Regions from separate parts of the Streptomyces sp. NPDC026659 genome, predicted to be linked through region 3. Evidence: riboswitches for the same ligand, from Rfam matches in the RefSeq annotation. Region 3 holds a riboswitch; each other region holds the start of a gene.
What was found. Region 3 has a riboswitch for thiamine pyrophosphate ahead of thiC (phosphomethylpyrimidine synthase ThiC). Riboswitches for the same ligand answer to the same signal wherever they lie in the genome.
Positions count from the first base shown of each region.

Region 1 (9,975 bases), on a different contig from region 3:
GGCCGCCATGGAGTGGCTGGAGCGCCTGGACGTCGGCGAGAAGTCCCGCAAGCGCCCGCACGCGCTGCTCCACGCCGAACGCCAGCGCGTCGCCATCGCCCGCGCGCTCGCCACCGGCCCCACGGTCCTCTTCGCCGACGAGCCGACCGCCCCGCTGCACCGCGCCGACCGGGGCCATGTGCTGCGCACCCTCACCACGGCCGCCCGCTCCCACGGCATCACCGTGGTCCTCGCCACCCACGACCCCGAGACGGCGGCCCTCGCCGACCGCACCGTCTCCCTGCTCGACGGCCGGCGCGTGAAGACCGTGCATCTGCCGGACGCGGAGGAGAAGGAGGGCCGGGCCGCGTGCTCGCTCTCCGCCTGACCCGCGCGGCCCGGCCCGCCGTCCAGCTGCGCCGCCTGCTGGTGGCCGCTGCCTCGGCGGGCACCGGGTTCCTGCTGCTCGGCTCCCTCGGCTACGCGCTGGGCCACTCCGCGACCCCGGGCGCGGGCGCGCTGCGCCTGGCCTGGTGCGTGGTGCCGCTCGCCGCCACCGCGTATCTCGCGCTGGCGGTGGCCCGCGCCGACCCCGGCACCCGGCCGCGCACCGGCCTCTCGGCGGTCGGACTCGGCCCCGGCCGGCTGATGGCGATCTCGGCGCTGACCACGGCGCTCTCCTGTGTGCTGGGCTCGATGGTGGCCCTGATGTTCTTCCTGCACCTGCGCGGCGACATCACGGGGATGCCCTTCGACGGCGACGGTGCCAGGCTCCTCGCCGCCGACCAGCCGCTGCCCGTACCGGCCGCACTGACCCTGCTCCTCCTCGCCCCGGCCGTCGCCTCGCTGACGGTGGCCCTCGCCCTGCGCCCGAGCGAACGGCACTCGGGGGCGCGCTGGTACGACACGGCGCTCGGCCGCCGTCCGGCCGAGGCCCCCGAGCCCCCGGCCGACGGCGAGGCCGATGGCGAGACCACCGGTGACGCCGTCGGTGAGTCCCTCGGCGAACCCGAGGCCGTCGCCGTACCGCCCGCCCCGCGCGAGGCCCCGGCCGGTTTCCCCTGGGGTGTCGCCGCGCTTGCGGCCGGTCTCGCGGTCCAGGCGTACGCGGGCCGGGTCACGCCCGCGCCCTCGCTCGCCGCGCTGCCCGCCGAGGGCGCCGCGGTGCTGGCGGGCTGGATGCTCACCGCCCTCGGTCTCGTCCTGGCCGCGCCCGGGCTGACGTACCTCGCCGGACGCCTGCTGCAGTGCGCGCGGCCCGGCGCGCTCAGGCTGCTGGCCGGGCGGGTCCTGATGGCCGAGGCGACGCGGATCGGGCGCCCGCTCGGCGTGCTCTGCGCGGTGGCGTCGGCCGCGTTCGCGATGACCGTGCTGTACGACCGCTCCGCCCCGCCCTTCGGCCCGCTGACCCTGCTCGCCACGCTGGTGGTGGCCGGCTGCACGCTGGCCACGCTGCTGACCGCCGCCGTGGAGGCCCGCCAGACCCGCGCCGACACCAACGCCGCGCTGCTGCGCCTGGGTGCCCCGGCGACGATGCTGCGCAGTGCCGCCGCGCTGCGGGCGGGCGCCCTGCTCGCGGTGTTCGGCCCGCTGACCCTGCTGATCGCCTATCTGTCCGCGCTGCCCACAACCCGCTGAGAACACCGATGAGTTCCGGGGCCGCCCACCGTCTACACCGGCGGACACCATCGAGCACACGGACCCCGGAGGGCCCCATGTACCGTCAGATGATCTTCGTCAATCTGGTCACCGCCGACGTCCCGGCCGCGCGGAAGTTCTTCACCGGGCTGGGCTACGAGATCAACCCGCAGTTCAGCACCGACGAGTGCGCCTGTGTCGTCATCAGCGACACCATCGTGGCGATGCTCATGACGCGCGAGCACTACGCCCGCTTCACCGACAAGGAGGTCGTGGACGCACGGACCTCCAGCGAGGTGCTGCTCTGTCTGAGCGCCGAGAGCCGTGCGCGGGTGGACGAGCTGGTGGACAGGGCGATCGCGGCGGGCGGCACGGCACACGGCGAGCCGCAGGACCACGGCTTCATGTACGGCCGCGCCTTCGACGACCTGGACGGGCACACCTGGGAGGTCATGTGGATGGACCCGGCGGCGGTCCAGGGCTGAACTCCCGGCTGCGGGGCGGGTACTTGGCCAGGTGAGCGACCGGATAGGGTCGGCGCCCGAGGCGTTGAAACGTCTCGTCAGTTAATAAGAAGGTAAAGTCAACGGCTCACAGGCGTCTACGCATTGACACTCCTTATGGAGCGCTTATAAACCTGTGTGTCTCGTGGGGGTGCCGGGGCTGTGCCTCACCCCGCCCCAACTCCTCCACTACCCCCCGCAGTTCTGCACTCAGCAAAGGACAAGACTTGTCCATATCCCGCCGCAACGCACGCCGCTCCGTGCGCATCCTGGGTCTTGCCTCCGCGTCTGCCGCGCTGGTCCTGGGCGTCTCCGGCCAGGCCCTCGCGTGCAACATCAGCGAGTTCTCGGCCGAGGCCGTCTGCAACGGTGGCAAGGGCTCCATCGTCGTCACCGACAAGGACTTCTCCGGCCAGAAGGCCACCGTCACGGTGTACCTGGAGAACAACGGCGCCGACGAGAAGAAGATCGGCGAGCAGGAGGTGACCGGCACCCGGGAGGGCGCCCAGATCACCTTCGAAGAGGACTGGAAGCCCGGTGCGGTCTACCGCATCAGCGTCAACGTGCCCAAGTTCATCGCGAACAAGGACATCAAGCCCAACCTGACCACCCCGGCCACGGCGTGCGCCAAGGAGGAGACCCCCGCCCCGGGCGCGTCCGTCTCCGAGACCGCCAAGCCGTCCCCGTCGGTGACCAAGCCGGCCGAGGAGAGCGTCTCCCCGTCCGACTCGGCGTCCGAGAGCAGCGGCGCCGTGGCCCCGGCCTCCGCCGTCCCGAGCAACGCGCCGTCCGCGGCGATCGGTGACTCGAACCTCGCCGAGACCGGTGCCAACTCCAACACCGGCCTGATCGCCGGTGTCGCGGGCGCCCTCGTGGTCGTCGGCGGCGGCGCCGTGTACTTCGGCATGCGCCGCCGTGGCGCGAAGACCGGCAGCTGACGCCGGGCTTCACCCACCACCGCTTCACGACCGCGGCCCGCCCCCGAATCCACGGGGGCGGGCCGCGGTCGCGTTTCCGGACGCGTGGCGCCTCTGGCCGCGTCGCGCCTCCGGTCGCGGTCAGCCGAGGACGACCACGTCCGCCGCGTCGAACACCACGCCGGTCCCGGCCCCGGTCTCCGGCGCGTCGGCCAGCGCGCAGGCCGCCTCCAGGAGAGGCCCGCCGTCGCGGGGCCGCAGCCGCACCGACACATGGGTGCCCTTGAAGGTGCGCGCGGCCACCGTGCACGGCAGCCCCGCGTCCTCCGTCACGAGCCGGACTCCGGCGGGCCGTACGAGCAGTTCGCGGCCGCCCTGGGGCGAGCCCTCCGGCACCGGCAGCTTGCCCCACGGGGTGTCCGCGACCGCGTCGGTGACGGTCGCCGCCACCACGTTGTCGAAGCCGAGGAAGCGGGCCACGAACGCGTCGGCGGGCCGCTTCCACACCTCAAGTGGCGTACCGGACTGGGCGATCCGTCCGTCCCGCATCACCACCACCCGGTCGGCGAGGGCGAACGCCTCGCCCTGGTCGTGCGTGACGGCGAGCACGGTGGTGCCCAACCGGCCGAAGAGTTCGCGGAGTTCGACCACCAGGCGTTCGCGCAGCGAGCGGTCGAGCTGGCCGAGCGGCTCGTCCAGCATCAGCAGCCGGGGCCGGGGCGCGAGGGCCCGCGCCAGCGCGACCCGCTGTTGCTCGCCGCCGGACAGCCCGGCCACCGCCCGCCGTTCGGCGCCGGGCAGCCCGACCAGCTCCAGCAACTCGCGTACCTCAGCGTCCCGTTCGGACTTGGAGGCCCCGTGCATACGAGGTCCGAAGGCGACGTTGCCGCCCACGTCCCGCTGCGGGAAGAGCTGGTGGTCCTGGAACATCAGCCCCACACCCCGCCGGTGCGCGGGCACGTCCGCCTGGTCGCGGCCGTCGAGCAACACCCGTCCGGTGTCGAGCGGTTGGAGTCCGGCGACCGTCCTGAGCAGGGTGGACTTGCCGCTGCCGCTCGGTCCGAGCACGCACACCACCTCGTGCTCGGCCACGTCGAGGTCCACGCCGTCCAGCACGGGCCGCCCGCCGAGGCGTACGGTCGCCTCCCGAAGGCTCAGCAGCATCAGAACTCCCCCGTCCGGTCCACGCGGGCCCGCTCCAGGAGGAGCAGGGCAGCCGCGCAGACAACCATGAGAATCGTGGAAAGGGCCATCGCCTGGCCGTAGTTCAGCTCCCCGGGGCGGCTCAGCAGCCGGGCCACCGCGACGGGCAGGGTCGGATTGTCGGGGCGCGCGATGAAGACGGTCGCCCCGAACTCGCCCAGGGACACGGCGAACGCGAACCCGGCCGCGACCAGCAACGCCCGGCGCACGAGCGGCAGATCGACCTCCCGCCACACCCGCCAGGGCGAGGCCCCGAGCACGGAGGCCGCCTCCCGCAGTCGTACGTCCACCGCGCGCAGCACGGGCAGCATGGTCCGTACGACGAAGGGGGCGCCGACCAGGGCCTGGGCGAGCGGGACGAGGATCCACGACTCGCGCAGGTCCAGCGGCGGCCGGTCCAGGGCGATCAGGAAGCCGAAGCCGACGGTCACGGCGGAGACGCCGAGCGGCAGCATCAGCAGCGCGTCGAACCCGCGCACCAGCCGTCCCGCGTCCCGCCGGGCCAGCGCGGCCGCGGCAAGTCCACCGACGGCCAGGGCGATGGCGGTGGCGGCGACCGCGTACTCCAGCGAGGTCCACACCGCGTTCAGCGGCGCCGTCAGGAACGTACCGCCGTCGGCGTCGGTCAGCGCGCGGTAGTAGGCGAAGCCGGGCGCGTCCAGGGAGCGGCGGACGAGCACGGCGAGCGGCAGGACCAGGAGCAGGGCGACGGTGGCGAGGACCCCGGCGAGCAGCGCCCGCTGTCCGGCGCCGCGCGGGCGGCGGGTGGTGACCGAGGCGTCCACCAGACGCAGGGTGCTCTCGCGCCGCCGTACGGTCCAGGCGTGCACGGCGAGGATGGCGCCGACCGCCGCGAACTGGAGCAGGGTGAGAACGGCGGCGGTGGTGAGGTCGAAGACCTCGGAGGTCTGCCGGTAGATCTCCACCTCCAGGGTGGAGAAGGTGGGCCCGCCGAGGATCTGCACCACGCCGAAGGAGGTGAAGGTGAACAGGAAGACCATCAGCGCGGCGGCGGCCACGGCGGGCGCGAGCGCGGGCAGGGTGACCTGCCGCCAGGCGCGCAGCGGGGACGCGCCGAGCATCCGGGCCGCCTCCTCCTGGCGCGGATCGAGCTGGGCCCACAGGCCGCCGACGGTCCGGACGACCACGGCGTAGTTGAAGAAGACGTGCGCGAGCAGGATCGCCCAGACCGTGGTGTCCAGGCGTACGCCCCACAGCTCGTCGAGCAGTCCCCCGTGGCCGACGAGGGCCAGGAAGGCGGTGCCGACGACCACGGTCGGGAGCACGAACGGCACGGTGATGACGGCCCGCAGCACCTGTTTGCCGGGGAAGTCGAGCCGGGCGAAGACGTAGGCGGCGGGCAGCGCGATGAGCAGGGTGAGCGCGGTGGAGGCGAGCGCCTGCCAGGTGGTGAACCACAGCACATGGCGGATGTCGGGGCGGACGAGCACGTCCGCGATCCGGCCGAGGTGCCAGGTGCCGTCCGCCCTCAGGCCGCGCAGCACGATCGCGGCGACGGGCCACGCGAAGAACACCGCGAAGAACGCGGCCGGCACGGCCATGAGACCGAGCCGGGCCGCGTTCGCGCGGGTGCGCCGCGTGGCTGCCCGCCGCACGGCTACTTCAGTACGAGCGACGTCCACGAGCTGACCCACTGGTCGCGGTTGGCGGCGATCCGGCCGGGCGCCATGGTCTCCGGGTCCTTGGCGGCGGGGCCGTACTCGGTGAACTCGGCGGGGACCTTGGTGCCCTTGACCACCGGGTACACGAACATGTTCAGCGGCATGTCCTGCTGGAACTCCTTCGACAGCAGGAAGTCGAGGAACGCCTTGCCGCCCTTGGGGTTCTTCGCGTGGCCGAGCAGTCCGGCGAACTCGGTCTGGCGGAAGCAGGTGCCCTCGGAGACGCCGGTCGGGGCGGTCGTGGGCCGCTTCGTGGCGTAGATGACCTCGGCGGGCGGCGAGGAGGCGTAGGAGACGACGAGCGGACGGTCGCCGCCCGCCTTCTTCCCCTCGGAGGAGCCGGAGAACTCCTGGTAGTAGGCCTGCTCCCAGCCGTCCACGACCTTCACGCCGTTGGCCTTGAGCTTCTTCCAGTAGCCCTCCCAGCCCTTGTCGCCGTACCGGGCGGCGCTGCCGAGCAGGAAGCCGAGGCCGGGCGAGGAGGTGGAGGCGTTCTCGGTGACCAGGAGGTTCTTGTACTTCGGGTCGGCGAGGTCCGCGAAGGTCTGCGGGGGCGTGAGCTTGTGCTGGGTGAAGTACGCCTTGTCGTAGTTCACGCAGATGTCGCCGTAGTCGACGGGCGTGACGCGGTGCTTGGCGCCGTCCAGCTGGAAGGCGGCGTCGACCTGGTCGAGGCCCTTCGCGGTGTACGGCTGGAAGAGGCCGTTGTCGAGGGCGCGGGAGAGCAGGGTGTTGTCGACGCCGAACAGGACGTCGCCCTGGGGGTGGTCCTTGGTGAGGATCGCCTTGTTGACGGCCTGACCGGCGTCGCCGTCCTTGAGGACGCGGACCTTGTAGCCGGACTGCTTCTCGAAGTCCTGGATGACGCTCTTGGACGCGGCCCACGAGTCGTGGCTGACCAGGGTCACGGTCTTGGTGTCGGCGGCGTGCCCGGTGCCGGTGCCGGTGCCGGCGTGCGTGGAGCCGCACGCGGACAGCGTGACCAGGCCGAGGCCGACCGCCGCGGCCACGAGGGTCTTGGTGTGCACTGGATGTTCCTCCTGGTTCTGGCCAGGAAGAGACGCGGCCCTGCCCGGTCTCCGCGGACGGAGCCCGGGCAGGGCACAACAGCTTGAGTGGTGACCGAACTTCCTACCCAGAATGACCTGGGCGAGGTTCAGAGGGTCTGCGGCCCGATTGCCGCACTCTCAGCGCTGTGGCGCTCCCCTGTCGGAATATGCAGATGTATGACGCGTATGAAGTTATACCCGTATTACGTTATGTGGACCGGCCCAGGTTACCGCTCGGTGGCGGCGAGCTGACCACACGCCCCGTCGATCTCCTGGCCCCGGGTGTCCCGCACGGTCACCGGCACACCGTGCGCGGCGATGGCCTCCACGAACGCCTTCTCGTCCTCGGGACGGGAGGCGGTCCACTTGGAGCCGGGGGTGGGGTTCAGCGGGATCAGGTTGACGTGCACGGGCCTGCCCTTGAGCAGCCGGCCGAGCCGGTCACCACGCCACGCCTGGTCGTTGATGTCCCGGATCAGCGCGTACTCGATGGACAGCCGGCGGCCCGACTTCTCCGTGTACTCGAACCCGGCGTCCAGCACCTCGCGCACCTTCCACCGCGTGTTCACGGGGACGAGGGTGTCGCGCAGCTCGTCGTCGGGGGCGTGCAGGGAGATCGCGAGCCGGCACTTGAGGCCCTCGTCCGAGAAGCGGTGGATGGCGGGGACGAGGCCGACCGTCGACACGGTGATGCCGCGCTGAGACAGCCCGAGCCCATCAGGGGCGGGGTCGGTGAGCGCCCGGATGGCCTGGACAACCCGCTTGTAGTTGGCGAGCGGCTCACCCATGCCCATGAAGACGATGTTGGAGAGCCGAGCGGGCCCACCGGGCACTTCCCCGTCCCTGAGCGCCCGCATCCCGTCCACGATCTGGTGCACGATCTCGGCGGTGGACAGATTCCGGTCGAGCCCCGCCTGCCCCGTCGCGCAGAACGGACAGTTCATCCCGCACCCCGCCTGCGAGCTGATGCACATGGTCACCCGGTCCGGGTACCGCATCAGCACCGACTCCACGAGCGTGCCGTCGAACAGCCGCCACAGGGTCTTACGGGTGGTCCCCTGGTCCGTGGCCAGATGCCTGACCACCGACATCAGCTCCGGAAACAGCGCCTCCTGGAGCTTGGCCCGGGAACCGGCCGGTATGTCCGTCCACTCCTCGGGGTCGTGCGCGAACCGGGAGAAGTAGTGCTGCGACAGCTGCTTGGCGCGGAACGGCTTCTCCCCGGCCTCCGCGACAGCGTCCTTGCGCTCGGCAGGCGTGAGATCGGCAAGATGCCGCGGCGGCTTCTTGGCTCCGCGCGGCGCGACGAAAGTGAGTTCTCCGGGCTTGGGCATGGTGGTTCCAGTGTCGCAGATCGACTGGGGTGGCCTGCGGCTGTCGCCCACTACGACTGTCGTTGGTGGCCCAGCTGATCCGGGCCAGCGCCTGGTCACGTGATCGCCGGCTCCTCCCGCGAGCCATTTCCACCGCGACGACAGAAGCACAGGTGAGGCACGTCACTGGCCGGCGCCTGTCGCCTTCTGATCCGTAGCTCTATCCGATCCCTGGCTCTATGTGGATCGTGCGGCAGGGTCCGGCGGCGCGCACCTCTGCGTACCCCGCTTCCCCGCGAGTCCCCGCCCGTTCCCGCACGGATGGGGCACGACCACTCTTCGTCCCCCGCTCAGCCTGGGACACCTTCCAGCGGAAGGCGGTCGCGGTAGTACTCCGACTCCAACCACTCCTCCTTCACGAAGAGCGGGCGTGTCAGGAGCGCGTCCCCGACCCGCTGCTCACGCAGGAGGATTCCGAGATCGGTCAAGGAGAGCGATGCGTCAGGGGTGTAAAGCACCCAGTTCCCGTGCTCGGCGGCGTGGTCCAAGAGGAACTGGTGGCCCTGCGCCGGATCGCTCCCTGCCAGCGGGAAGCCTGCCAGGAAGACCTGCGGACCGGCGAGTGCATCCAGCGCGATGCACGCAAGCCTGCCCACGTCGTAAAACGCCTTCACGCCGCCTGGGAAGTCTTCCTGCCCGTACGGGCCGCCAACCCGTGCCTCCGGCTCGGAGACCGCCAGTGCCTCAGCGACCTCTGCCGGAGACATCCCGAACCGCAGCGGCCCCACGTCGCCTTCGGCCCGCAGCTCCCAGCGCTCGCGCTCCACGCTTGCGCTCATCCACCCCACCCCTACGTTTGACCGGCCGTGCTGTGCAGACGGCCCGACCACTGTTCCCGCGAATTTCGAGATCAGGTACCGAGGCCATCCCCGTACCCACCGCTCACCCCCGCTCTCATCCCGTCCGTCCGCTCCTGATGGGGGACGTTGCGGTCATCGTGCGCTTGTCGCGCAGGTCTCGATCAGCCGAGGTAGGGCCGCTCGCGGTGTTCCAGGAAGTGGCGGATCCTGAGCTGCTGCGTGTGGTGCATCGGCAGCTGATCGATCTCCTCCGGCTGAACGAACCGCAGCTCCGTGGACTCGTCCGAGATGGCGAGCCGGCCCCCGATCACACGGGCGGTGAAGCAGACGTTGAACTGTCTGCGCACCTCACCGTCCGAGTAGGCGATGACGTGGCGAGGGTCGGTGTACGTACCCACGAGCCCGGTGATCTCTACGTCCAGACCGGTTTCTTCTTTCATCTCGCGGACGGCCGTTCCTGGGAGCGACTCGGTCATTTCCATGCCGCCGCCAGGTAGCGCCCAAAGGTCGTTGTCCCGACGGCGCTGAAGGAGCACCCGCCCTTCGTCGTCGGTCACGACGGCGGACGCGGCGACCACCAGGCTGTTCGGCTCCGGAGCCGCTGGGTCGTCGTAGTACTCGGTCCGTGCCATGGTCACCTTTCTTGTAACGACGTCGCGGCTTCCCACACCGCGTCGAAGCTGCTGGCGTAGGTGTCGAACAGACCGCCACACGGGAGCACCGTAGGCGTTCACACCCCAGGCATGGGCGTTGACCATCGCCTGGTCATCCGCACGTTGGATCGAGCAGATCGTTGAGAGCCACTCGTTCCCTCCCGGAAGCCGCTCAAGC
Region 1 is NZ_JBEZXY010000011.1:196,202-206,176, reverse strand. Features, by position in the region: gene AB0E91_RS26290 (ATP-binding cassette domain-containing protein) at 1-367, shown strand, start outside; gene AB0E91_RS26285 (hypothetical protein) at 349-1,617, shown strand; gene AB0E91_RS26280 (VOC family protein) at 1,695-2,102, shown strand; gene AB0E91_RS26275 (LAETG motif-containing sortase-dependent surface protein) at 2,348-3,058, shown strand; gene AB0E91_RS26270 (ABC transporter ATP-binding protein) at 3,179-4,201, opposite strand; gene AB0E91_RS26265 (iron ABC transporter permease) at 4,201-5,802, opposite strand; gene AB0E91_RS26260 (thiamine ABC transporter substrate-binding protein) at 5,859-6,950, opposite strand; TPP riboswitch at 7,033-7,140, opposite strand; gene rlmN (23S rRNA (adenine(2503)-C(2))-methyltransferase RlmN) at 7,199-8,305, opposite strand; gene AB0E91_RS26250 (hypothetical protein) at 8,635-9,123, opposite strand; gene AB0E91_RS26245 (NUDIX domain-containing protein) at 9,306-9,776, opposite strand; partial or broken gene AB0E91_RS26240 (XRE family transcriptional regulator) at 9,779-9,929, opposite strand.
Region 1: linked by a shared signal. The riboswitch ahead of AB0E91_RS26260 (thiamine ABC transporter substrate-binding protein) and the one ahead of thiC (phosphomethylpyrimidine synthase ThiC) in region 3 are both predicted to bind thiamine pyrophosphate.

Region 2 (9,975 bases), on a different contig from region 3:
CTCTGGGAGCGGCCTGGGGGCGGTCATGGGGTGGTCCGATGCACTCCGTCCGGTCTGTCAGGATGGAGGCATGGGTCATCCGGTGGAACGTGCGTCCGGAGCACGCGCAGAGACAGAACTTCCGCCGGGGCAGCGGCTCCAGCGCGGCTGGCCGGTCACCCACTACGGACCGGTGCCGAAGTTCCGGCCCGAGCGCTGGGACCTCCAGGTCTTCGGCGCCACCGCCGACGGCGGCAAGCGCGCCTGGTCCCACGAGGAGTTCACGGCCCTGCCGTACGCCACGGTCGTGGCCGACCTGCACTGCGTCACCAAGTTCAGCATGCTCGGCGCCGAATGGGGCGGGGTGCCCGCCCGCGCGGTCCTCGACCTGGCACCGCCCGCGCCCGAGGTCACCCATGTGATGGTGTGGGCGGAATACGGCTTCAGCGCCAATCTGCGCCTCGCGGACTTCGCTTCCGACCACACGGTCTTCGCCACCCACAAGGACGGCGAACTCCTCACCGCCGAGCACGGCTTCCCGGCCCGCCTGATCGTCCCGCACCTGTACGCCTGGAAGGGCCCCAAGTGGGTGCGCGGCGTGGAGTACCTGACCGCCGACCGGCGCGGCTTCTGGGAGCAGCGCGGCTACCACAACATCGGCGACCCGTGGCGGGAGCAGCGCTACACCTACCAGGAGCAGCCGGGGGACGGCCCCGAACTCTGAGCACCGCCCCCCGAGGGCCCTCAGCCGTCGCGCAGCCGCTTCAGCCGGGCCACGTCCGCCGCGTGGCCCTCCTTGCCGCCCGGGGTCTCGATGACCAGCGGCACGCCCGCCGTCGCCGGGTGGTTCAGCAGGACGCGGAACGGCTCCTCGCCGATGTGCCCGGCGCCGATGTTCTCGTGCCGGTCCTTGTGCGCGCCCGCCACGTCCTTGGAGTCGTTGGCGTGGATCAGCTTCAGCCGCCCCTCGCCCACGGTGTCCACCAGAAGGTCCAGGGTCTGCCGCATCCCGTCGGGCCCGGTCAGGTCGTGCCCGGCGGCGAAGATGTGACAGGTGTCCAGGCAGACGCCGAGCTTCGGATGGGCGTCCAGCGCCTCGAAGTACGGCCCGAAGTCCCAGGTGCGCGAGCACAGCGAGGCCCCCTGCCCGGCCGTCGACTCCAGGAGCAGGAACGGGTCGTCGTCGTGGGTCAGCTCGTCCAGGAGCGGCAGCATGTGCTCCCGCACCTGCTTCAGCGCCACCTCGCGGGCCCGGCCGCCCGTCGCGCTGCCGGTGTGCACGACGACCCCGAGCGCGCCGATCTCCCGGCCGCGCCGCAGCGAGTGCCGCAGCGACTCCACGGACTTCTCGACGGTGGCCTCGGTGTGCGAGCCGAAGTTGATCAGGTACGGGGCGTGGACGTACGCCGGGACCGACTCCGCCGCGCACGCCTGCCGGAACGCCTCGTCCTGCTTCGGGTTCCCGGCGGGCGTGGCCCAGCCGCGCGGGTTGGCGACGAAGACCTGCACGGTCTCCGCCTTCAGCTCACGGGCGTAGGAAAGCCCGGTCGCGTGCAGTCCGCCGGCCACCGGCACATGGCCGCCGACGGGGTTGCGCAGCGCGCCGGTGAGGGATGCGGTCTCGGGGGAGGGGGCCTGGCTCGTCACCCGTTCAGGGTGTCACGCCGGCCCCGCCCGCCGGACCGCCGAGGGCGGTGAGACCGGTCACCGGACGGGACCGGTCTCAAGGATGAGCCGCTGGTCAGCGGATCGTCAGGGTGATCGTCGAGCCCTTGGGCGCCCGGTCGCCGCCGTCCACGGACTGCTCGCGCACCTTGTCGCCGAACAGACCGAGCAGCCCCCGGTCCTCCTCGACCTGGAACCCGGCCCCCTCCAGCGTCTTCTTCGCGCTGTCCACGTCCTGCCCGGTCACGTCCGGGACCTCAACCATCTCGGGGCCCTTGGACAGGGTCAGCGTCACGGCGTCGCCCTCGGCGGCGGTGCCCTCGGCCGGTGTCTGGGAGACCACCTGGTCCTTGTCGTAGTCGGACGAGTACACCCGCTCGGGGGCGACCTTCACCTTCAGGCCCGAGTCGGTCAGATCCTGGGTGGCGTCGTCCAGGTTCTCGCCGGTGACGTCCGGGATGTCCACCTGGCGGCCCTTGCTGACGACCAGCGCGATCGCGGAGCCCGCGTGCCGCTCGATGCCCGCGCCCGGGGTCGTGGAGATCACCGAGCCGCGCTCGACCTCGTCGCTGAACTCCCGGGTCACCATGCCCGGTTCCAGACCGGACGACTTCAGCTGCTGGCGGGCCTGGGCCAGGGTACGGCCGGAAAGGTCCGGCACCGCCACGGTCTGCGGGCCCAGCGAGATCGTCAGGCTCACCGAGCCGTGGTCGCGGATACGGGCGCCGGGGGAGGGGTCGGAGCCGATGACCTGGCCCCGCTCCACGGTGTCGCTGTAGGAGCGGCGGACCTTGCCGACATCCAGACCGGCCGACTCGATCCGCTTCTTGGCCTGCGCCTCGGTGCGCGACAGCAGCGACGGGACCTTGGTGAACTGGCCCGCGTTGACGTACCAGACGCCCGCGCCGACGAACAGCACCACGAGGGCGGCGACCAGCGCGAGCACCCCGCGCCGGGGCCGGGCGGCAGTGCGCCGGGGCGGCAGGGCGTCGGCACCGAGACGGGCCGTGTACTGCACGTCACCGCCGCCCGGGCCGCCGTCCGGCTCGTTCACCGGCAGCGGGCGGGGCACGGTCAGCGAGCGCGGGATCACGCTCGTACGGTCCTCGGCGTTGTCGTGCCCGGCCGTGAGCGCGCCCGGCGGCTCGGTGTCGAGCTGCTCCCCGGTGAGCGCGGAGCGCACCCGGAGCACCTCGCCGAGCAGCGCGGCCGCGTCGGCGGGGCGCCCGGCGGGCGTGCGCGCGGTCGCGACGGCCACCAGCGCGTCCAGCTCGGGCGCGAGCCCGGGGACCAGCGCCGAGGGCGGGGGCACGTCCTCGTTCAGGTGCTGGTAGATCACCTGGGCGGGGGAGTCCCCGGAGTGCGGCTTGGTGCCGGTCAGCATCTCGTAGAGCACGACACCGCACGCGTACACGTCCACGCGCGGATCGGCGGCGCCCCGCTCGATCTGCTCCGGGGCCAGATACGAGACGGTGCCGAGCACGGCGCCCGTCGTGCTGGTCACGGTGTCCACCGAGCGCACCAGGCCGAAGTCGGCGACCTTGACCCGGCCGTCGTCCCCTATCAGCACGTTCTCGGGCTTCATGTCCCGGTGCACGAAACCGGCCCGGTGCGCGGCGCCGAGCGCGGCGAGCACCGGCTCCAGGATGTCGAGGGCGGCCCGCGGTCGCAGCGCCCCGCGCTCACGCAGCACGTCCCGCAGGGTGCACCCGGCGACGTACTCCATCGCCAGATAGACGTACGACCGGTCGGTGCCCTGGTCGAAGACCTGCACCACGTTGGGGTGGGAGAGCCGGGCGACCGACTTGGCCTCCCGGATGAAGCGCTCCACGAACGCCCCGTCGGCGGCCAGCGCCGGGTGCATCACCTTGACGGCGAGCACCCGGTCCAGGCGCGTGTCCAGGGCCCGGTAGACCGTGGCCATCCCGCCGACGGCGATCCGCGCGTCGACGCGATAGCGGCCGTCGAGCACCTGCCCGACAAGGGGGTCCTGAAGCGTTGCATCCACGCGAAGGAGTCTACGAGGGACGACCGGCACTCCCCTCCCGGGAGAGGCCGCCGGGACGGATTGCGGCAGAGCTGTGACGAGGCACTCAGCCGAACGCGGGGCGCTCGGGGTCCAGGTGCGCGCGCCCCTCGACCGGCGAGGACGCCTCGGCGAAGTGCCTGCGCGGGATGCGTCCCGCCAGCCGCGCGAGCCGTCCGGCCAGCACCGCGTGCCGCATCGCGGCCGCCATGGTCGCCGGTTCCTGCGCCCGGGTGACGGCCGAGGCCAGCATCACGCCCGCGCACCCCAGCTCCATCGCCAGCGCCACGTCCGAGGCCGTACCCGCCCCCGCGTCCAGGATCACCGGCACGCGCGCGTGCTCGACGATCAGCTGGAAGTTGTGCGGGTTGCGGATGCCGAGCCCGGAGCCGATGGGCGAGCCCAGCGGCATGACGGCCGCGCAGCCCACGTCCTCCAGCTTCCGGGCGAGCACCGGGTCGTCGTTGGTGTACGGCAGGACGGTGAAGCCGTCGTCCACCAGCGTCTCGGCCGCCTCCAGGGTCTCCACCGGGTCCGGCAGCAGGGTCCGCTCGTCCGCGATGACCTCCAGCTTCACCAGGTCGGTGCCGAGCGCCTCGCGGGCCAGGCGGGCGGTGAGCACGGCCTCTCCGGCGGTGTAGCAGCCCGCCGTGTTCGGCAGCACGCGTACGTTCAGCTTCTCCAGCACGGAGAGGACCGAGCCGTGGGTGCCCGGGTCGACGCGGCGCATCGCGACCGTGGTCAGCTCGGTGCCGGAGGCGGTCAGGGCGCGCTCCAGGACGTCCAGGCTGGGGGCTCCGCCGGTGCCCATGATCAGCCGGGAGTTCAGGGTCAGATCGCCGATGACCAGGGGGTCGTCGCTCATTTTTTTCAGCCTCCCTGCACGGCGGTCAGCACCTCGACCCGGTCGCCCTCGGTCAGGCCGGTCTCGGCCCAGCGGGTGCGCGGGACGACGGTCTCGTTGAGGGCGGCGGCCACTCCGGAGGGGGCCGGGGTCAGGGTCCGCACCAGGACGTCGAGCGCGGTGCCGGGGGCCACCTCGCGGGGCTCCCCGTTGACGGAGATGTTCATGCGGAGTGCTCCAGGGTGGTGGGTACGGCCTCTGCGGACGCGGCGGAGGTGAACCGGGCCGGGGTGAACGGGCGCGCGGCCTCCGGCGGCTCGGCCCCGGTCAGCAGGTCCGCCATGACGTCACCGGTGACGGGCGTGAGCAGCACGCCGTTGCGGTGGTGGCCGGTGGCGAGGAGCAGCCCCTCCAGGCCGGAGGGGCCGAGCAGCGGGGCGTTGTCGGGGGAGCCGGGGCGCAGTCCGGCGCCGGTCTCGGTGAGCGGCAGCTCGGTGATCCCGGGCACCAGCTCATGGGCGTCGCGCAGCAGCTCGTACACGCCGCCCGCCGTGACCGTGGTGTCCCAGCCCTGCTCCTCGGTGGTGGCGCCGACGACCAGCTCGCCGTTCTCGCGGGGCACCAGATACACATGGCCGCCGCGCACCACGGCCCGCACGGTGCGGCTCAGGAACGGCGCGTACCGGGGCGGCACGGTCAGCCGCAGCACCTGGCCCTTGACCGGACGCACCGGCGGCAGCACCTCCTCGGGGACCCCGGTGAGCCGTCCGCTCGTGCTGCCGCCCGCGAGGACCACCCGGGGGGCGCGCAGTACGGCGCCGTCCTCGCCGGTGACCCCGACGGCGCGCCCACCGGCCGTGTCGAGCCGCGCGGCCCAGGTCCGGTGGAACAGCACCCCGGCCCGCTCGCAGGCCAGCACGAGGGCCGTGGCGAGCCGTCTCGGGTCGATCTGGTGGTCCCCGTCCACGCGGAGCCCGCCGCGCACGCCCGGCGCCAGCATCGGCTCCAGACGGCGGCACTCGCGCCCGGTCAGCCACTCCGACTCCAGGCCCGAGCGGAGCTGGAGGGCATGCAGTTCGCGCAGGTGGGCGCGGTCGTCGGCGTCCAGCGCGACCGCGAGGGTGCCGCAGCGGCGGTAGCCGAGGCCGAGCCCGGTCGCCTCCGTCAGCTCGGCGGCGAAGTCCGGGTAGCGGCGGGCCGACTCCAGGTTGAGGGCGAGCAGCGCCTCCTCGCCGTAGTGCAGCTCCGTGACGGCGGCGAGCATCCCCGCCGCGACCCGCGCGGCCCCGCCGCCGGGCTCGGGGTCCACCACCGTGACGGCGAGCCCGCGCTGCGCGGCCCGCCACGCCGTGACCAGGCCGATGATCCCGCCGCCGACCACGAGCACGTCGCTCGCGCCCGCCCCGCCGGGGTTCCCGCGGCCGTGTGCACCGGGTTTTCCGGACATACGTGCGTGCATGGGCGTCCAGCCCCTCCCTTCGCCGGCATGACCCGGATCAGGTTCGTACGGTCGGAGGCCGCCAGCCTCCCTCTCAGCCCGGTGCGTCCGGGCTCCCGCGAGTGCTTCTACCGTGGCCACCCTAGCCCTCGGCGCACGCCGGGGGGAAAGCGCGTCACCGGCACGCGTCTCGCCGAAAACCCGACAAAGGAGCCCCGCTCATGGCCCGTTCCCTCGACGGACTCGTCCTCGCCCCCGTCGCGGACCAGTCGCCAGGACAGGTCGGCACCCGTACCCGGTTCACGTACCACGAGCGGGACGGCGGGATCTGGGCCGAGTACGCGGGCGGCGACGTGGTGCGCGGCCATCTGGTCGGCACTCGCGACGGTGACCGGCTCGACTTCCGGTACGTGCAGCTCCGGCGGGACGGCACCACCGCCTCCGGGCACTGTGTGTCCCGCGTCGTGGAGCTGGCGGACGGGCGCGTGCGCCTGGAGGAGACCTGGGAGTGGGAGTCGCGGCCGGGCTCGGGGACGAGCGTCGTCGAGGAGGTCGCGGACCGGGCCCGGGACTCTCCGGGGCTTCCCCCGGCTGACGGGTCGTCAGGTGTCGGGGTCGCCGTCTAAGGTGGCCGGGTGAGCGAGCAGACAGCACGGGAGAGCGCGGCGGACGGGCGGCGCGTGGTCGTCGTCGGGGCGGGCATGGCCGGGGTGCAGACCGCGGTCGCCCTGCGCGAGCAGGGCTTCGCCGGGACCATCACCCTGATCGGCGCCGAGCCGCACAAACCGTACGACCGGCCGCCGCTGTCCAAGGGCCTGCTCCTCGGCAAGGCCGAGGACTCCGCCTTCGACGTGGACTTCGCCTCGCTCGGCATCGACCTCAGGCTCGGCGTCGAGGCGCTCGGCGTACGCCCCGCCGACCACGAGCTGGACACCGTCGCGGGCCCCGTCCCGTACGACGCGCTGGTCCTCGCCACCGGCGCCGAACCGGTCCGGCTGCCCGGCACGGACGACGCGCCCGACGTGCATCTGCTGCGCACCCTCGACGACGCCGAACGGCTGCGCCCGGTCCTCGCCGCGCGGCACGACGTCGTGGTGGTGGGCGCGGGCTGGATCGGCGCCGAGTTCGCCACCGCCGCCCGCGAGGCGGGCTGCGCGGTCACCGTCGTGGAGGCCGCCGACCGCCCGCTCGCCGAGGCGCTGCCCGAGGAGGCCGCCGCCCCGATGGCCGACTGGTACGCGTCGGCGGGCGTCGAGCTGCGCACCGGCGCGCGCGTGGAGCGCGTCGAGCCCGGCGCGGTGGTGCTCTCCGACGGCTCGCGGCTGCCCGCCGGGGCCGTCGTGGTCGGCATCGGCGCCCGTCCCGCCACCGCGTGGCTGGCCGGTTCGGACATCGACCTGGGCACGTACGGCGAGGTCCTGGCCGACGACCGGCTGCGCACCTCGGCCGAGGACGTGTACGCGGTCGGCGACTGCGTCTCGTTCCCCTCGGCCCGCTACGGCGAGCGGCTGCTCGTCCACCACTGGGACAACGCCCTCCAGGGCCCCCGCACGGTCGCCGCCGACATCCTCGAGGCCGGGACGGCGCCCTACGACCCGGTGCCGTACTTCTGGTCGGAGCAGTTCGGCCGGTTCGTGCAGTACGCGGGCCACCACGCGGCCGCCGACCGCACGGTCTGGCGCGGTGAGCCGGGGGACGCGGCCTGGACGCTGTGCTGGCTGCGCGAGGACCGGCTGATCGCCCTGCTGGCCGTCGGCCGGCCGCGCGATCTCGCCCAGGGGCGACGGCTGATCGAGTCGGGGCGCACGCTCGACGCGGGCGTCCTGGCGGACCCGGCGCGGCCGCTGAAGGAGGCGGTGGCGGGGTAGTCCCGGCCCGCTGAAGCCGACGCCGGCGGGGGTGGTCCCGGCCCGGGGAGGGGCGGTCGGGGTGGCCCCGGCCGGGCTTTGGGGCGACCCGGGCGGACCGTCCTGGTTTCCTCCCGTCGGCAGAGGATGGCAGGCTTGGTCCTGTGACCGAGATTGAAGCGAAGATCGATGCTCTCGTCCCCGCCTGGCTCACCCTCCCCGACATCGCCGAACAGCTCGGCGTCGAGGTGACGCGTGTGCGGCAGCTGGTCAAGGAAGGCCAGATCATCGCCGTACGCCGTGGTGAGAACCGGGCGCTGCACGTCCCCGCCGCCTTCATCGACGGGGACAAGGTCGTCAAGGGCCTGACCGGCACCTTGACGCTCCTGCGGGACGACGGCTTCACGGTCGAAGAAATGATCGAATGGCTGTTCACCCCCGACCCCTCCCTGCCGGGCACCCCCGCCCAGGCCCTGAGCGAGAACCGCGGCACGGAGGTGAAGCGCCGGGCCCAGGCGCTCGCCGTCTGACCCACCGCACCGCCTCGACGGACGGCGTACCGGCCGATGCCCGTACGCCGTCCGCACCCACGCGCCCGTATCACTGATCGACTCCGGGGGACCACCAGATGTCCGACACCGCCCGCACCCGCCTCGCCGACGCCCGGCTCTACCTCTGCACGGACGCCCGCACCCGGCAGGGCGACCTCGCCGAGTTCCTGGACGCGGTCCTCGCGGGCGGGGTCGACATCGTGCAGCTGCGCGACAAGGGCATGGAGGCCGCCGAGGAGCTGGCCCACCTGGAGGTCTTCGCCGACGCCTGCGCCCGGCACGGCAAGCTGCTCGCGGTCAACGACCGCGCCGACGTGGCCCACGCGGCCCGCGCCGACGTGCTCCACCTCGGCCAGGGCGACCTGCCGGTGACGGCCGCGCGCGCGATCCTCGGCGACGACGTGCTGATCGGCCGCTCCACCCACAGCGAGGCCGAGGCCGCGGCAGCCGCCGTCCAGGAGGGCGTCGACTACTTCTGCACCGGCCCCTGCTGGCCCACCCCGACCAAGCCGGGCCGCTCCGCGCCCGGCCTTGACCTCGTCCGGTACACCGCCGGGCTCGGCACCGACCGCCCCTGGTTCGCCATCGGCGGCATCGACCTCGGCAACCTCGACCAGGTGCTGGACGCGGGTGCCCGCCGGGCCGTCGTGGTCCGCGCGCTCACCGAGGCCGACGACCCGGGCGCGGCGGCCGCCGAGTTCGCCAAGCGGCTGCGCGAGGTCTGACAGCCCCCGAATCCTGCCGTGCCTGTCCAAGGGATGGACAAGCGTCCGGCAATTCGGCCATATCGCCGGTTCCCGGTTGGGGGACCGGCGGCCCCTGGCTAACCTGCGGGTATGGCCCTCGGAACCGCGTCCACCAGGACTGATCGCGCCCGGACCGTGCGGGACATCCTCGCCACCGGCAAGACGGCGTACTCCTTCGAGTTCTACGCGCCGAAAACCCCCACCGGCGAGCGGAACCTGTGGAACGCGCTGCGCCGGGTCGAGGCGGTGGCCCCCGACTTCGTCTCCGTCACCTACGGCGCGGGCGGCTCCACCCGGGCCACCACGGTCAAGGAGACCCAGCAGATCGTCGTGGACACGACGCTCACCCCGGTCGCCCATCTCACCGCCGTGGACCACTCCGTGGCCGAACTGCGCAACATCATCGGCCAGTACGCGGACGCGGGCATCCGCAACATGCTCGCCGTGCGCGGCGACCCGCCCGGCGACCCCATGGGCGACTGGGTCGCGCATCCCCGGGGACTGACCTACGCCGCCGAACTCGTCCAGCTCATCAAGGAGTCGGGCGACTTCTGTGTCGGCGTCGCGGCCTTCCCCGAGATGCACCCGCGCTCCACCGACTGGGACACCGACGTGTCCCACTTCGTGGACAAGTGCCGCGCGGGCGCCGACTACGCGATCACGCAGATGTTCTTCCAGCCCGAGTCGTATCTCCGGCTGCGCGACCGGGTCGCGGCGGCGGGTTGCGAGACCCCCGTGATCCCCGAGATCCTGCCGGTCACGAGCGTGCGGATGCTGGAGCGGCTGCCGAAGCTCAGCAACGCCGTCTTCCCGTCCGAGCTGAAAGAGAGGATCCTCGCGGCGAAGGACGACCCGGCGGCTGTACGCTCCCTTGGCATC
Region 2 is NZ_JBEZXY010000007.1:126,639-136,613, reverse strand. Features, by position in the region: gene AB0E91_RS19035 (sulfite oxidase-like oxidoreductase) at 71-703, shown strand; gene AB0E91_RS19030 (deoxyribonuclease IV) at 724-1,626, opposite strand; gene pknB (Stk1 family PASTA domain-containing Ser/Thr kinase) at 1,721-3,652, opposite strand; gene AB0E91_RS19020 (thiazole synthase) at 3,738-4,535, opposite strand; gene thiS (sulfur carrier protein ThiS) at 4,541-4,741, opposite strand; gene thiO (glycine oxidase ThiO) at 4,738-5,961, opposite strand; TPP riboswitch at 5,971-6,082, opposite strand; gene AB0E91_RS19005 (hypothetical protein) at 6,174-6,578, shown strand; gene AB0E91_RS19000 (FAD-dependent oxidoreductase) at 6,588-7,820, shown strand; gene AB0E91_RS18995 (Rv2175c family DNA-binding protein) at 7,964-8,329, shown strand; gene thiE (thiamine phosphate synthase) at 8,428-9,075, shown strand; gene metF (methylenetetrahydrofolate reductase [NAD(P)H]) at 9,187-9,975, shown strand, end outside.
Region 2: linked by a shared signal. The riboswitch ahead of thiO (glycine oxidase ThiO) and the one ahead of thiC (phosphomethylpyrimidine synthase ThiC) in region 3 are both predicted to bind thiamine pyrophosphate.

Region 3 (9,975 bases):
ACATTGGCGGGCACCCGGTCGAGGAACCGTTCCAGCTCGGCGCGCCGGACCACCGTGCCGGTCGGGTTGTTGGGGTTGCACACGAAGATCAGCCGCGTCCGGTCGGTGATCGCGTCGGCCATCGCGTCCAGGTCGTGCACATCGCCGTCCGTCAGCGGCACCCGGACCGACCGGGCACCGCTGATCTGCGTGATGATCGGGTACGCCTCGAAGGAGCGCCAGGCGTAGATCACCTCGTCGCCGGGCCCGCTGGTCGCCTGGACCAACTGCTGGGCCACGCCCACCGAGCCGGTGCCCGTGGCGATGTGGGACACCGGGACACCGAAGCGCTCGGCCAGCTCGCTCATGAGCGCGGTGCAGGCCATGTCCGGGTAGCGGTTGAACTCGGCGACGGCGGCGGTGACCCGCTCCATGACGCCGGGCAGCGGGGGATAGGGGTTCTCGTTGGAGGAGAGCTTGTAGGCGGCCTGACCGCCGACCGCGGCGGGCCTGCCCGGCTTGTAGGTGGGGATACCCTCCAGCTCGGCGCGCAGCTTGGGGCTCGTCTCGCTCACCGCAGTCCTCCTCGCGACCACCGGCGGACCGTCGATGCCGCCGGCTTCCAATACTCCTCACCTTAAGAGGATTCGGCGCGGTTGCGTACCTTCGCGACGCGGGCTCCGTCGGCCGCGCGGGGCGTCCGGACCGGGGCTCTCCCTGGGGGGCGCACCGTACGTCTGGCCGTGCGCCGGTGGCTCGCGCCGTGGCGCGCATCCCTCGTGCAGGTGAGTTGAGACCTCTTCGAAACATCGGGCAGTCGGCAGGTCCACACGCGTGGATAAGTCACGTCTCGCCATCGAATCGATCAACTACCTTGTTTTCCTATGCAGTTATGTACTGACGACCATGCAGAAACGTGCCTGTCAACGCGTGCATATGCGTCCGCACTACCCCACCGCCTGAGCCCTACTATCGGCACGCCATGACAGCAGCAGGGAAGCACCAGGTGAGCCGCGCGGAAACCTCACGACGAGGCAGCCGACCGAGCCGGGCGGGCATCAGAGACGTGGCCGCCGCCGCCGGGGTCTCCATCACGACCGTCTCCGACGCCCTCAACGGCAAGGGTCGGCTCCCGGATGCCACCCGGCGCCATGTCCGCGAGGTGGCCGACCGGCTGGGCTATCGCCCGTCGGCCGCCGCCCGCACCCTCCGTACGGGCAAGTCCGGCCTCATCGGCCTGACCGTGACCACGTACGGGGATGAACCTTTCACCTTCACCGAGTTCGCGTACTTCGCCGAGATGGCCCGGGCGGCCACCTCCGCCGCGCTCGCCCGTGGCTACGCGCTCGTCATCCTCCCGGCCACCTCGCGCCACGACGTGTGGTCCAACGTGGCCCTCGACGGCACGGTCGTCATCGACCCCTCCGACCAGGACCCGGTCGTCAGCGAACTGGTCCGGCAGGGCTTACCGGTCGTCTCCGACGGCCGCCCGGCGGGATCGCTCCCCGTCACCGCCTGGGTCGACAACGACCACGAGGCCGCCGTCCTCGGCATCCTCGACCATCTCGCCGCCGCGGGCGCCCGCCGGATCGGCCTGCTCACCGGCACCACGACGGACACGTACACCCATCTGTCGACCACCGCCTATCTGCGCTGGTGCGAGCGCGTCGGCCAGGACCCGGTGTACGAGGCGTACCCGGCACACGACCCGTGCGCGGGCGCCGTCGCCGCCGACCGGCTCCTCGCCCGCCCCGACCGGCCGGACGCCGTCTACGGCCTCTTCGACCCCAACGGCACCGACCTCCTGGCCGCCGCCCGCCGCTACGGCCTGCGCGTCCCCGACGACCTGCTGCTGGTGTGCTGCAGCGAGTCCACGGTGTACGCGACCACCGAGCCGCCCATCACCACCCTCTCCCTCAAGCCCCGCCGCATCGGCACGGCCGTGGTCCAGCTCCTCATCGACGCCATCGAGGGAGTCGACTCCGACCACCCGGTCGAACAGGTCATACCGACGGAACTGATCGTGCGCACCTCGTCGCAGCGGCGCCCCCCGCGGACGACGGTGAGCCCGCCCCGAACGCCGGAGAAGGGGTAGCCGGTCCTCGGCGTGGCCCGGCCGACCCGCCCGGCGGGCCCACGCCGACAACCGGTCGAACTCATGCCCAATCGGCGTGAAAGCCACGATGAACTGGCGTCTTGTTCGGATTCACCACCCCTGGGTCGTCACATGGCGCGACGCTCATTCCTATGATGGGCCCACGACACCGCGGGCCGCTGCGACCAGGCAGTCCGAAGCGGTGCAGCTGCGGCGCGATGGTGGAGGGGTCTGATGACTCAGGGGGCCGGTCAGGGGACCGAGGTGGAGCGCACGGAGACGGTGCGCGACTTCCGGGTGCCCGCGTACGTCCATGAGACCGGTCCGTATCCGCATCCCGGCAACGTGGTCCCGGCCGACGAGGACTTCCCCGACGGCTACACGCCCACCCAGCGCGACCTGCCCGTCATCCAGCGCGGCGACACCATCCAGCTCCCCGTCGACCCGGACGCCGCGCACGCGCCCCGGGAGAACGCGGGCCCCGGCCCGCTGTACGTCGTCGGCGACGTCCACGGCTATCTGGACGAGCTGCTCGCCGCCCTGCGCGAGCAGGGACTGATCGACGACGCGGGCCAGTGGTGCGCGGGCACCGCCCGGCTCTGGTTCCTCGGCGACTTCACCGACCGGGGTCCGGACGGCATCGGCGTGATCGACCTGGTGATGCGGCTGTCCGCCGAGGCGGCCGCCGCCGGCGGCTACTGCAAGGCCCTCATGGGCAACCACGAACTGCTGCTCCTGGGCGCCAAGCGGTTCGGCGACACCCCGGTCCACTCCAGCGCGGGCACGGCCACCTTCCAGGCCGCCTGGCTGCTCAACGGCGGCCAGAAGACCGACATGGACCGCCTCCAGGACCACCATCTCCAGTGGATGGCACGCCTCGACGCCGTCGAGTCGGCCGACGGCTATCTGCTGCTCCACTCGGACACCACCGCCTATCTCGACTACGGCGACTCGATCGAGGCCGTCAACGACACGGTCCGCGAGACCCTGACGCGCAACAGCGTGGACGAGGTCTGGGACCTGTTCCGCAAGTTCACCAAGCGCTTCTCGTTCCGCGACGAGGGCGGCGCGGACGCCGTGCGCTCCCTTCTCGATACGTACGGCGGCACCCGGGTCGTTCACGGCCACAGCCCCATTCCTTATCTGCTCGGCCATGTCGGCTCCGAGGAGGACGAGGAGGACAGCCGCCCGCACGTCGAGGGACCGCACGTCTACGCCGAGGGACTCGCCATCGCCATGGACGGCGGCGTGACCATGGCCGGAAAGCTGCTGGTCCGGCAACTCCCCCTGGACGCCTGAGGGTTGGGCCGACTAAACCGGTCCGGGTCGGCCGGACACCGGACCGGGCCTCAATTTCCGACAACCCCCTGTCACCTTGAGCCTTGACGGCTCTACCATCGGTTTATCCGTAGCAGGCTCCCCTCCGTTTCTGCCCGACGGCTCGCCGCCATGCGAGCCCCCAGCCCTACGGAGCATCGGGGGATGCACATGAACAGCGTTCCGCAGCACCTGCTGAACGAGGACCGCCAGGAATTCGAGCGGCTCCTCGATGAGGCGCTGCGCTCCGCGCCACAACGCCCGGAACTGTCCGCCATGGGTCAGCGGCTCAACCCCGAACAACTGCGCACCATGGCGCTGGGCGCCATCGTGCTCATCACGGCCGCCGCGGCCACCGAGTACCAGCACTACGTGAAGGTCCGCGAGGAACTGCGCCACCCGGCGCCGTCCCCCGAATCCCAGGCCGAGGCCGGTTCCGCCGACCCGGGCCCGGGCACGCTGGGCCTCGCCGCGACGACGCTCGGGGAGGCAGCCGAGACCGCCGGTGCGGGCGCGATCGCGGTGATAGCCGTGCTCGCACCCGTCCTCGCCGGGACCGCGGCCGCCATATTCCTGCTCGTCGGTTACCTCCTGAAGGTGCTGGTCCCCGGTCAGGCCTTCGCCCGGACCCTGATAGCGGCGGGCTGGGTCTTCGGCGCCGTGACCGCCGCCGCGATCCTGGTCGCCGCCGTGGGGCTGCTGCTCACCGCCCTGCGCAACAAGGCGACCGCCGAGGCGGGTGCCTACGACGAGGCCGACCGGGCGGTGGCCGAGGCCAGAGCCGCCTGGCGGGACGCCCTGCTGGAGCGCGGCATCCTGCCCTTCCTCAGGGAGGCCCTGGACCGGCCGGGCGCGGTGACCCCGTACCCGGCCCAGCCCGCCGCCCCGACCGGAAGGATGCCGCGCCTGGGCTACGACCGCCCCGGCTTCAGCAGCCCGCACGACGGACCGGTCTCCGACCGGCCGCGCTTCTCCAGCCCGGACTACACGAGCCCCGACTTCGGCGGACCCGAGCATCAGCCGGAGTAGACGCCGGCCGTCCCCGGCGTCACCCGGCTGTCACTCGGCGATGGGCAGATAGACCCGGTTGCCCGTGGCCGCGAACTCCTCGGCCTTGCGCGCCATGCCCTCCTCGATCTCGGCCTTGCTGCCGCCGTGTTCGCGCCGGATGTCCTGCGAGATCTTCATGCTGCAGAACTTCGGCCCGCACATGGAGCAGAAGTGAGCCGTCTTGGCGGGCTCGGCGGGCAGCGTCTCGTCGTGGAACTCCCGTGCCGTGTCCGGGTCCAGGGCGAGGTTGAACTGGTCCTCCCACCGGAACTCGAAGCGGGCGTCGGACAGCGCGTCGTCCCACTCCTGCGCGCCGGGATGCCCCTTGGCGAGGTCCGCCGCGTGGGCGGCGATCTTGTAGGTGATGACGCCGGTCTTCACGTCGTCCCGGTTGGGCAGGCCCAGGTGCTCCTTGGGCGTGACGTAGCAGAGCATCGCCGTCCCCCACCAGGCGATCATCGCCGCGCCGATACCGGAGGTGATGTGGTCGTACGCCGGGGCGATGTCGGTGGTCAGCGGGCCGAGCGTATAGAACGGGGCTTCATCGCAGATCTCCTGCTGAAGGTCGATGTTCTCTTTGATCTTGTGCATCGGGACGTGACCGGGGCCCTCGATCATCGTCTGTACGTGGAAACGCCTGGCGATGCGGTTGAGTTCCCCGAGCGTGCGCAATTCCGCGAACTGCGCCTCGTCGTTGGCGTCCGCGATGGAACCGGGCCGCAGACCGTCGCCCAGCGAGTAGGTGACGTCGTAGGCGGCGAGGATCTCGCAGAGCTCCTCGAAGTTCTCGTACAGGAACGACTCCTTGTGGTGCGCCAGGCACCAGGCCGCCATGATCGAGCCGCCGCGCGAGACGATGCCGGTCTTGCGGTTCGCCGTCAGCGGGACGTACGGCAGCCGCACGCCCGCGTGGACCGTCATGTAGTCCACACCCTGCTCGGCCTGCTCGATCACGGTGTCCTTGTAGATCTCCCAGGTCAGTTCCTCGGCCCTGCCGTCCACCTTCTCCAGGGCCTGGTAGAGCGGCACCGTGCCGATCGGCACGGGGGAGTTGCGCAGCACCCACTCGCGCGTGGTGTGGATGTTGCGGCCGGTGGAGAGATCCATGACCGTGTCGGCGCCCCAGCGGGTCGCCCAGGTCATCTTCTCCACCTCCTCCTCGATGGAGGACGTGACGGCGGAGTTGCCGATGTTGGCGTTGACCTTCACCAGGAACCGCTTGCCGATGATCATCGGCTCGATCTCGGGGTGGTTGACGTTGGCCGGCAGCACCGCGCGACCGGCGGCGATCTCCTCGCGGACCACCTCCGGAGAAACGTTCTCGCGGAGGGCCACGAACTCCATCTCGGGCGTGATCTCGCCCCGCACCGCGTACGCGAGCTGGGTGACCGCGCCACCGTCACGGCTCCGGCGCGGCAGCCGCGGGCGTCCGGGGAAGACCGCGTCCAGGTTCCGCAGCCCGCCGCGCGGCGAGGTGTGCTTGATTCCGTCGTCCTCGGGCCGGACGGGACGACCGGCGTACTCCTCGGTGTCGCCCCGGGCGACGATCCAGTTCTCCCGCAGCGGGGTCAGACCCCGTCGGACATCGGTGGGGACGGCGGGGTCGGTGTACGGACCCGACGTGTCGTAGAGCGTGACCGACCGCCCGTTGGTCAGGTGCACCTGACGGACCGGCACATGCACATCGGGGCGCGAGCCCGCGATGTACGCCTTGTGCCAGCCGTTGGACTTCCCGGCCTCCGCGTCCGGCGACCCGTTCGTCGCGTTCTGCGTGGAGGCAGGCGTGCGTGCGTCCTTGTTGGTCATGAGACCTACTCCCTACGCCGGCATTACCCGGTAACAGGTTCGGCGGTCGACGCAGCGATTTCCGTCCGCAGATGGTCCGGTGGAACCACGTTCCACGTGAAACATCGCGAAGACGGAGGTCAGCGCCCTCTCAGCCCGGTGCTCCGAGCTCCCGCGTGTGCAAAGGTGCCTCCACGCTAGCGCCCCTTGTGACGTGAAGGACAGTGGGCCTCGGTCGTTCTTGCAATGATCGGACGGTGACCACGACACATCAGCCTCCCTACCCACCGCCCGGGCCGCCCCATCGGCACGGCCCCGGACAGGGCGACGGCCCCGGCCGAGGGGGCGGACAGGGCTCCGGCGGTGGCCCCGGAGACGCGCACGGGCACCACTCCGGCTCCGGCGACGGCCAGGAACCGGACCACGGTCACGGCCATCACGGTCACGGCCACTCGCACAGCCATGGCCCCGCGGCCCCGGTGTCCCGGCATCTGCGCAAGGTCATCGCGGCGATCCTCATCCCGTTCACGGCCGCCGTCGTGGTCGGACTCGTGGTGCTCTGGCCCGGCGGCGCCCCGCCGCACGAGCGCTCCGGGGTCGGCTTCGACCGCCAGACCCAGCAGGCCACGGTCACCCGGGTCCTGTCGGTGAGCTGCAAGTCCGTGAACGCCTCGGGCGGTTCGTCCCTCGGCGACAACGCCTCCTCCGGAGCGGGCTCGGCGGCCCAGGAGGGGAAGCGGGACTGCAAGAAGGCGACGGTCCGGGTCGACACCGGGAAGGACCGGGGCCGCACCTTCACCGAGATCGTCCAGCCCGACCAGACACGGCAGTTGCACCAGGGCGAGCAGGTCGTGGTCGCCTACGAGCCCTCGGCACCCAAGGATCTGCAGTACGCGGTCACCGACGTGAACCGGCAGTTCCCCATGGCGCTGCTCGCCGGGATCTTCGCGGTCGCCGTCGTGGTGGTGGGCCGGCTGCGCGGCGTCATGGCGCTGGTCGCGCTGGCCGTCAGCTTCCTGGTGCTGACCATGTTCATCCTCCCCGCGATACTCCAGGGGTCGAATCCCCTGCTGGTGGCCGTGGTCGGATCGAGCGCGATCATGCTGATCGCGCTCTACATGTGCCATGGGCTGTCCGCCCGGACATCGGTCGCGGTGCTCGGCACGCTCGTCTCGCTGATGCTGATCGGCTTCCTCGGCTCGCAGTTCATCGGCTGGGCCGCGCTCACCGGCAACACGGACGACAGCACGGGGCTGATCCACGGGCTCTACCCCTCGATCGACATGAGCGGCCTTCTGCTGGCCGGCGTCATCATCGGTTCGCTCGGTGTGCTGGACGACGTGACGGTGACCCAGACCTCGGCCGTCTGGGAGCTGCACGAGGCCAACCCCTCGATGGGCTGGCGGGGGCTGTACCGGGCGGGCATCCGCATCGGCCGCGACCACATCGCCTCCGTGGTCAACACCCTCGTCCTCGCCTACGCGGGCGCCGCGCTCCCCCTGCTGCTGCTGTTCTCGATCGCGCAGAGCAGCGTGAGCACCGTGGCCACCAGCGAACTGGTGGCGGAGGAGATCGTGCGCACGCTGGTCGGCTCCATCGGCCTGGTCGCCTCGGTGCCGGTCACCACGGCCCTCGCCGCCCTGGTGGTCTCGGCCGACCGGCCCGAACCGGGCAACCCTGCCCCGGCGGCCGTGGCGGCAGCGGCACGCGGCGGGCGAGGGCGGCGCCGGAGGCGGTGAGAGAGCGGGTCACGCACTGGGGGACGGTCATCGGGGGATGGACGCCGGGGAACCGGCAAAGGGCCGCACGAGCCCCGCAGAAGCGTTTCTGCAAGGTTCGTGCGGCCCTTTGTGTGCGAACGGCCCACCGCCCCCCGTGGTTTCAGCCGGCGCTCTGCTCCTCGGCCAGGATGCGGTCCAACGCCTCGTCGAGGTGGGCGTCGAAATCGGCCAGCGCTCCCTCCTGACCGAGCGGGACCAGCTTGTCCGTACGGTCCAGGAAGGCCACGAGCGGCGGCGCGGAGGAGCGGAACAGTGCCTGGTCACTGCCGACCTGAAGCCGGATCAGCACCTCGCCCAGCACCTCGGAGTCGACGGGCGCGATGTGCACGTCTCCCTCACCGCACGGCCGGCCGACCCCGTCAATCATCAGCTCGCGCCCGAAGGCCCAGGTCACCGGGGCATCGCCGGGCAGATGGAAGGTGAGCCGCACCGCGTAGGGATCGCTCGTCTCGTAGCGCAACTCCACCGGAATGCGGAAGGAGAGCTCCTCCGAGACGAGAAAGCTCATCATGACCTCTGCCTGTACGGACTCGCGCATCGCCTACCCCGTCGTATGACATCGACTGGCTGGGATTAATCCCCGGACCATGCCCAAATCTAGCTGAAAGTACACAACAGATCACAAGGAGTGAGTTTTCAGATGCTGATAGAAAGCGCGAACGCCCCGAGATGACGTCCGATCTCGGCCTGCAGCCGCTGTGTCGCGGGCATCAGCCGGTCGGCCTGGTGGGCGGGCAGTGAGATCGCGATCGTAGCCGCCGTGGTGCCCATCGTGAGGGGAATCGCCGCGCAAACCGCCCCCAGGGCGTATTCCTGACGCTCCACCACCGGTTCCATGCGTTCGACCCGGGCCAGCCGCCGCAGCAGGGCGCCGTTGTCCCGCACGGTGTAGGGCGTGATCGACCGCACCGGGTAGCGGGCCAGGTGGTCGCGGCGGGACTCCTCGTCCAGCTGCGAGAGCAGGCACTGTCCGATCGCGTGCGCGTGCGCCGTCTCGCGGAAGTCGGCCCACTCCTCGACCGCCGGTGCCTCCCGCGACTCGGCGACGCACTGCACCTCGATCTCGCCGTCCCGGTACATCGCGTAGTACACCGGCACACCGATGGAATCGCGCCATTGCTCGAGGGTGCCCGCCACAGTGCTGCGACGTTTCTGCTCGGCGGCATTGGCGCTCAGCCTGTCGGCGGCCTCCCCGAGGAAGAACAGGCCCTTCTCCCGGCGCAGATAGCCCTCGTGGACGAGGGTTCGCAGCAGGTGGTACGCCGTGGGCAGGGCGATGCCGGTCTCGCGGGCGAGTTGCTTGGCCGGGGCGCCGTACTCGTGGGCCGCGACGGTCTCCAGCAGCCGCATCGCGCGCTGGACGGACCCGATGAGGGTCGCGGAGTGCTTGTCCCGGGCTGCCGGGCCGTTCGGCCGCTGCATCGGGGGAGCGCAGGAGCGGCGCGATGCGGGCGGTGCGTGGGGTCCTGCCGGGGCGGTGTCGACCGTGGCCAAGGGGTGACTCCCGAAGCGCGAGGATGGGGGCGGCCCGTGCTCGGTGGGCACGGGCGAGGAGGCGTGCCACCCGTGGGGCCGGGCCCCACGAGAGTTCCGGACTTTAACCGTCCACCACCGCGCGCGGACGGTACGCCGGGAAACTTCCCTCCCCCGAGGGAACCGGTGTTCCGTGTTACCGCCCACCGGCTCCCGCGTCCGTCACCAGTCGCTGCGCGACGAGGAGTTGGACATGAACTTCCGCACGATGTAGATCAGTCCGCCGACCAGGGCGACGAAGAGCAGGACCTTGAACAGCAGACCGATCAGGAAGCCGATCACGGTCGCTATCAGGCCGCCGAAGACGACCAGCGCGATGACCGGCACCGCGACCCACTTCACCCACCACGGCAGCCCCGCGAAGATCTCTCGCATTGCCCTCGTCCTTTACGTTCGCAGTAATCGATGTCCCGCCCTCGATGCTAGGGCCGCGAG
Region 3 is NZ_JBEZXY010000003.1:190,671-200,645, forward strand. Features, by position in the region: gene hisC (histidinol-phosphate transaminase) at 1-554, opposite strand, end outside; gene AB0E91_RS09765 (LacI family DNA-binding transcriptional regulator) at 962-2,074, shown strand; gene AB0E91_RS09770 (metallophosphoesterase) at 2,309-3,373, shown strand; gene AB0E91_RS09775 (hypothetical protein) at 3,557-4,420, shown strand; gene thiC (phosphomethylpyrimidine synthase ThiC) at 4,451-6,247, opposite strand; TPP riboswitch at 6,240-6,412, opposite strand; gene AB0E91_RS09785 (YibE/F family protein) at 6,484-7,965, shown strand; gene AB0E91_RS09790 (SsgA family sporulation/cell division regulator) at 8,108-8,545, opposite strand; gene AB0E91_RS09795 (IclR family transcriptional regulator C-terminal domain-containing protein) at 8,644-9,429, opposite strand; gene AB0E91_RS09800 (DUF5326 family protein) at 9,703-9,915, opposite strand.